DNA from 2 places in the Aeromicrobium sp. EU05-FHT14F07 genome. Region 1 is predicted to be linked to the other one. Evidence: riboswitches for the same ligand, from Rfam matches in the RefSeq annotation. Region 1 holds a riboswitch; the other holds the start of a gene.
The links. Region 1 has a riboswitch for cobalamin ahead of AC3WRM_RS15350 (magnesium chelatase subunit D family protein). Riboswitches for the same ligand answer to the same signal wherever they lie in the genome.
Positions count from the first base shown of each region.

Region 2: another riboswitch for cobalamin. It lies ahead of AC3WRM_RS16145 (ABC transporter substrate-binding protein); the one in region 1 lies ahead of AC3WRM_RS15350 (magnesium chelatase subunit D family protein).

Region 1 covers NZ_JBYTCR010000019.1:11,453-14,635, forward strand. The annotation lists gene AC3WRM_RS15350 (magnesium chelatase subunit D family protein) at 1-1,292, opposite strand, end outside; cobalamin riboswitch at 1,315-1,447, opposite strand; gene cbiE (precorrin-6y C5,15-methyltransferase (decarboxylating) subunit CbiE) at 1,506-2,735, shown strand; gene AC3WRM_RS15360 (cobalt-precorrin-4/precorrin-4 C(11)-methyltransferase) at 2,732-3,183, shown strand, end outside.
Region 2 covers NZ_JBYTCR010000021.1:25,075-28,257, forward strand. The annotation lists gene AC3WRM_RS16140 (FecCD family ABC transporter permease) at 1-600, opposite strand, end outside; gene AC3WRM_RS16145 (ABC transporter substrate-binding protein) at 614-1,597, opposite strand; cobalamin riboswitch at 1,660-1,845, opposite strand; gene AC3WRM_RS16150 (short-chain fatty acyl-CoA regulator family protein) at 1,889-3,183, opposite strand, start outside.

The sequences.
Region 1 (3,183 bases):
CGCGAGCGTCGGCCCGAGACCCCGGCACCGACGCCGTCGACCTGCAGCAGCCGTGCCCGCACGGGCTCGCCGGCTCCCACCGTCGACTCCTGCGCCTGACCGGAACCCTCCGGGGCGTCGCCCCCGGGCGGCGTGGGCGGGGTGGCGGGTGCCGAGGCGTCCGACGCGCTCTCGGGCGTGCCTCCAGGTCCGCCGTCGGGACCCCCACCGTCAGGGCCCCCGTCGTCGGGACCCTCGGGACCGTCGTCGGGCCCGCCTGCGGGCGGCTCGTCCGGTCCGAGCAGGTCGTCGAGCTGCGACTCGTCGAGGCCCGTCTCGTCGAACGGGTTGCGGCGTCGGCGGTGTGGCAGCGCCAGGCGGGCGGCGGCGCGGACGTCGTCGCGGGTGATGGTGGTGCGGCCGTGCCAGGCGGCGTGCGCGGCGGCCGTGCGTGCGGTGACGATGTCGGCACGCAGGCCGTCGACCTCGAAGGCCGCGCACAGCTCGGCGATCGAGAGCAGCGTGGCGTCGTCGAGCGCGACGTCGGCCACGAGCTGCTGCGCGCGGCTGATGCGTTCGGTGAGCGCGGCGTCCTGCTCGGCGAAGCGGGCGGAGAAACCGACGGGGTCGGCGTCGAACGCGAGCCGGCGGCGCACGACCTCCACACGCGCCTGCGGGTCGCGCGGGGCGGCCACCTCGACGGCCAGGCCGAAGCGGTCGAGCAGCTGCGGGCGCAGCTCGCCCTCCTCGGGGTTCATGGTGCCGATCAGCACGAACCGGGCAGCGTGCTCGACGGACACGCCGTCGCGCTCGACCGTCGAGCGACCCATCGCGGCGGCGTCGAGCAGCAGGTCGACGAGGTGGTCGTGCAGCAGGTTGACCTCGTCGACGTACAGCACGCCACGGTGCGCGCGGGCGAGCAGACCGGGCTCGTAGCGGGTGACGCCGCTGCCGAGCGCCTGCTCGAGGTCGAGGGAGCCGAGCACACGGTCCTCGGTGGCACCGACGGGCAGCTCGACGAGCCGCACCGGCCGCGTCTCGGACTCCGGGTCGGGACCGAACGGACCGTCGGGCGAGAGCGGTGCCGGGTCGGCGGGGTCGCTGGAGAACCGGTCGCCCTTCACGACGTCGATGGGCGGGAGCACCGCGGCGAGCGCCCGCACGAGCGTCGACTTGGCCGTGCCCTTCTCGCCGCGCACCAGCACCCCGCCGATCGCGGGCGAGATCGTCGTGAGGACGAGGGCCAGCGCCATGTCGTCCAGGTGGTCGGGCTCGGCACCGACGACGGCGGTGAAGGGGTAGTGCTGTGGCATGAGGGCTCCCGCTCGATCGCCATGGCTGGTGCGGCGCGAGGCCGGTCTTCGGACTTCCACCTCCAGGTGGTCACCGCAGCGGACCCTGTGCCGGACTTCCACCGGCTTCCCGATTCTCCCCAACCGTCTGGGGCACCTCGCGCGTGTGCAGTTTGTCCGAGCCAGGCTACCGGGGCACGCCGGGTCCGTGTGCAGGCACTAGCCTCGCCGGACATGAGCACCCCCCGTCGAGCCACCGGCCCCGTCGTCGTCGTGGGCGTCGGGGCGGACGGCTGGGCCGGCCTCGACGTCGCCCGTCGCGCCGCGGTCGAGGCCGCCGAGGTGCTCCTCGGCGGCGAGCGGCACCTCGCGCTCGTGCCGGCCGACGTCACGGCGGAGCGTCGGACGTGGCCGTCGCCGCTGCGCGAGGGACTGCCGGCGCTGCTCGACGAGCTGGACGGGCGCCGGGTCGTCGCGCTCGCGTCCGGCGACCCGCTCGTCTCGGGGATCGGGACGACCCTCGTGTCGCTGCTCGGCGCCGACCGCGTGGAGGTGCTGCCCGGCGTCTCGTCGGCGGCGCTCGCCCGCGCCCGCATGCGGTGGTCGGCGGAGACGTCGGAGGTGGTCACGCTGGTGGGCCGCGACGTGCACCGCCTCGTCACGCGTCTGCACCCCGGCGCCCGGCTGCTCGTGCTCTGCTCCGACGCGTCGACCCCGTCGCAGGTGGCCGCGCTGCTCGCGTCGCAGGGGTACGGCACGAGCGGCCTCAGTGCCCTCACGAACCTCGGCGCGGACGACGAGAGCCGGGTCGACGGCGTCGCCGCCACGTGGTCGGCGGACGTCGGACCGCTCACCGTGCTCGCCGTGCAGGTCGACGACGGTGCCCGCGTGCTGCCGCTCGTGCCCGGCCTGCCCGACGACGCCTTCGAGCACGACGGCCAGGTGACCAAGCGCGACGTCCGCGCGAGCGCCCTCGCCCGCCTCGCCCCGACCCCTGGGGCGCTGCTGTGGGACGTCGGCGCCGGTGCCGGCTCCGTCGCCGTCGAGTGGTCGCGCACGCACCCGTCGTGCCGGGCGGTGGCGGTCGAGCGCGACCCGGAGCGGGCCGAGCGGATCGGTCGGAACGCTCGCACGCTCGGCGTCCCCGACCTGCGCGTCGTGGCGGGCCCAGCGCCGGACGCGCTCGAGGGTCTCGACGCCCCCGACGCGGTGTTCGTCGGCGGGGGTGCCACCGTCGACGGCGTGCTCGACGCCTGCTGGGCGGCGCTGCGACCCGGTGGACGGCTCGTCGTCCACGGCGTGACGCTCGAGACCGAGCAGCTGCTCGTCGCGTGGCGCGGCAGGGTCGGGGGCGAGCTGGTGCGCCTGCTCGTGGAGACCGCCGCGCCGCTCGGCACCTTCACGTCGTGGACGCCGGCCCGGGCCGTCACGCAGTACTCCGTCGTCAAGGGGGCACAGGCATGACCGTGCACGTGGTGGGGGCCGGACCGGGCGCCGCCGACCTGCTCACCGTCCGCGCCGCGCGGCTGCTGGAGCGGGCCGACGTCGTCGTCTACGCCGGCACCTACGTCGAGGCCGTGCTGGAGCACTGCCGACCCGACGCGCGGCTCGTCGACACGCAGGACCTCGACCTCGACCAGATCACCGAGGTCGTGGTCGACGCCCACCGCGCGGGTCTGGAGGTGGTCCGGCTGTCGTCGGGCGACCCGTCGCTGTACTCCGCCCTCCACGAGCTGACCCGACGCCTGGACGCGGCGCACGTGCCCTGGGACGTCACGCCCGGGGTGCCCGCCTACGCTGCCGCGGCCGCCCGGCTCGGGGTCGAGCTGACCGTGCCCGAGGTCGTGCAGTCGGTCGTGCTGACGCGCACGCAGGCCCGGTCCACGGCGATGCCGTCGACTGAGGAGCTGGA
Region 2 (3,183 bases), on a different contig from region 1:
GACGCGTCGTGCGGCCTGGCCGTCGCCGTCGGACAGGACCACGAAGGAGGTGAAGGCCGCACAGAGCTGACCGACCACGACGCCGGCGAGGACGGTCCGCGAGGGTGGCAGCACACCGGAACGACCCGCGGCCAGCGCCAGCACGAGACCGAGCGCCCCGAGCGCCCCGAGGAAGGCGCCGAGCGTCAGGGACGCGGTCGACGCGAGGGCGCCGGCCCCGACTCCGAGGACCAGCACGCAGACCGCGCCGACCGCGGCTCCGCTGGAGATGCCGAGCAGGTAGGGATCCGCCAGCTCGTTGCGGGTGAGGGACTGCAGCACGGCTCCGGTGACGGCGAGTCCGGCACCGACCGCGGCCGCGCCGACCATGCGGGGGAGCCGCAGCTGCCACACGATCCGGTCCTGCAGGAGCGTCACCTCGCTGTCGCCGACCCCGACGCGACGCGCCACCACCTCGAGGACCGTGTGAAGCGGCACGTTCACCGAGCCGACGGCCAGCGCGGCGGCCATCGTCGCGAGGAGCAGGGCCACGAGGACGAGACAGGCCGGCGTCGCCGACCTGGGGCCGGTCCGATCCCGCACCGGGTGGGTCTCCCGCATCCTGACAGCCTCCTCAGCCCAGGTCCGTGAGCTGCTGGGCGAGGGTCGAGGCCCCCTCCACGAGCCGCACGCCGGGCGTCGACGCGCTGTACGGCACGGTGACCAACCGACCCTCGCGGACGGCACGCAGCGTCCTGAGCACCGGGTCCTTCTCGAGGTGGCCGCGCTTCTGCGCAGCCGAGGACCATGAGGCGTCGGCGAGCACGATCACGTCGGGATCGGCCGCGAGGACGTCCTCCCAGGGCACCTCGGACCAGCCGCCGTCGACGTCGGAGAAGACGTTGGTGGCCCCGACCGCGTCGAGCACGAGCTGCGGGCCGCCCTGGCCCGCCCCGGCCAGCGGTGTCCTGTCGCCGGAGTCGAACCAGAAGACGTCGAGCCCGTCCCCGGCCGCCTCGTCCTCCAGCTTCGTCAGGGTGTCGCGCTGCCGCTTCACGAGGGCGGTGGCGCGGTCGGTCACGTCGAAGACCTCCGCCACGGTCTCGACCTCGTCCCAGACGTCGTCGAACGCCACCCGGCCGTCGGCGTCCCGGCAGCCGAGGGGCGAGGTGTAGGTGGCGATCCCGAGGTCGGCGAGCTCGGACCGGGACGCTGCCGTCTCCTCGTCGAACGCGCTCGTGTACGAGGCGTAGACGAAGTCGGGCTCGGCCGCCAGGAGGGCCTCCTGGTCGGGGTACTCCTTCGCGATCACGTCGACGGAGGAGTAGGCGTCGGCGTGCGCGTCGGCGACCCGGTCGTCGAGGTAGGCGGTCCCGGCGAGCCTGTCCTCCAGGCCGAGAGCGAGCGCGACCTCCGTCGCGCCCTGGTTCATCGTGACGGCTCGACGCGGCGGGGCGTCGACGACGGAGGTGGTGCCGCAGTCGTCGACGGAGAGGGGGTAGCCGGCGGTGCCCCCGACGTCGGAGCGGTCGGCTCCGGGGGCGCCGGTGCAGGCGCTCAGCAGCAGGGCCGAGGAGAGGCAGGCGGCGAGGTGGACGGGGGTACGACGGATGGCCATGGTGGTGCCCTCTGGGGTCCGGGGGCTCCGTGCGCGAGAACCCCGGGTCGGGTGTCGCGACCTCGGCGAGGCCGCGGCCAGCAGGTCTTCGGACTCGGGATCAACCGGGCCAGGCACCTTCCCGGACCCGAGAGTCCAGTGGTGTCATGCCTGGCCCGTCACCCACACCGCTGCGCGTCAGTCCCGGATTCCCACCGGGTTCCCTGGTCCGACCGTGGCCGGACGCGACTGGCAGCCGCACCGTAGCAGCACCGAGGCGACGAGCGACCACGTGCCGAGGGCGCATCGTGCTCAGGCCGGTCGACCGACCCCGTACGGGTCGAAGGAGCTGCGGTGCTCGTCGACCTGGAGCGGTCGGCCGATCGGCGGGGCGGCACGCTGCGGGCAGCGAGGGCGGTCGCACGTGCGACAGCCAGGTCCGATCGGCATGACGTCCGGCTGGGCGAGGTCGAGCCCCGCGCTGTAGACCAGGCGCCCGGCCTGGCGCAGCTCGCAGCCCAGCCCGATGACGAACGTCTTGGCCGCGCTGCCGTAGCCGCCGCGCCGCCGGGTGACGGTCCGGGCCACCCACAGGTAGCGCTGGCCGTCGGGCATCTCCGCCACCTGCACGTCGACCTGTCCGGGGGAGGCGAAGGCGTCGTAGACGTTCCAGAGCGGGCAGGTGCCGCCGCTGCGCGAGAAGTGGAAGCCCGTGGCCGACACGCGCTTGGAGATGTTCCCCGCCTTGTCGACCCGCACGAAGATGAACGGCACGCCGCGCAGCTCGGACCGCTGCAGCGTGCTCAGCCGGTGAGCGACGGTCTCGTAGCCGACGCCGAAGTGCTCGGCGAGCACCTCGACGTCGTAGCGCAGCCGCTCGGCGGCGCGGAAGAAGGGGCGGTAGGGCAGGATCAGCGCGCCGGCGAAGTAGTGGGCCAGACCGATCCGCGCCAGGGCGCGGGTGGTGTCGTCCGGCCAGGTCTCGGCGTCGAGGACGGCGTCGAGGACGTCGCCCGCCTCCAGGTAGGCGAGCTGTGTCGCCATGCGGAACGCCTGCTGCCCAGGGCGGAGGTCGGGCGCGAGACGGAGCGTGCGTGTGGCCTCGTCGTACTCGAGGGTGCTGCGACCGTCGGCCGCACTGGCCGCGACGGTGACGCCGTGAGCGGTCTGCAGGTGACGTCGCAGGTGGCGGCGGACCTCGAGGCGTCGTGTCCCGATGGACCGCGCCAGGTCCTCCGCGGCCCGGTCGACAGGGTCGATGTAGTTCTGGTGCCGGTAGAAGAAGTCGCGGACGTGCTCGTGCGGCATGAGGGCCTGCGAGGCGGCGCGGCGGTCGGTCACGGCCTCCAGGTGGGCGACGGCGTCGCGGTAGCGCCGGTGCAGCTGCACGATCGCCTCCGCGACCTCGGGCATGGACCCGGCGACCTGCTGCAGGTCCGACAGCGGCAGGCCGGTGGCGCCGCTGGCCTCCGGCAGCGCCTCTCGCAGCTCCGCGAGCTGGCGGGCGGTGTCGCGGGGGCTGAAGAACGCCGGGTCGACGCCGAAGACCTCGGTGAGCCGCACCAGCACGGTGACCGTCAGCGGACGGGTGTCGTGCTCGATCTGGT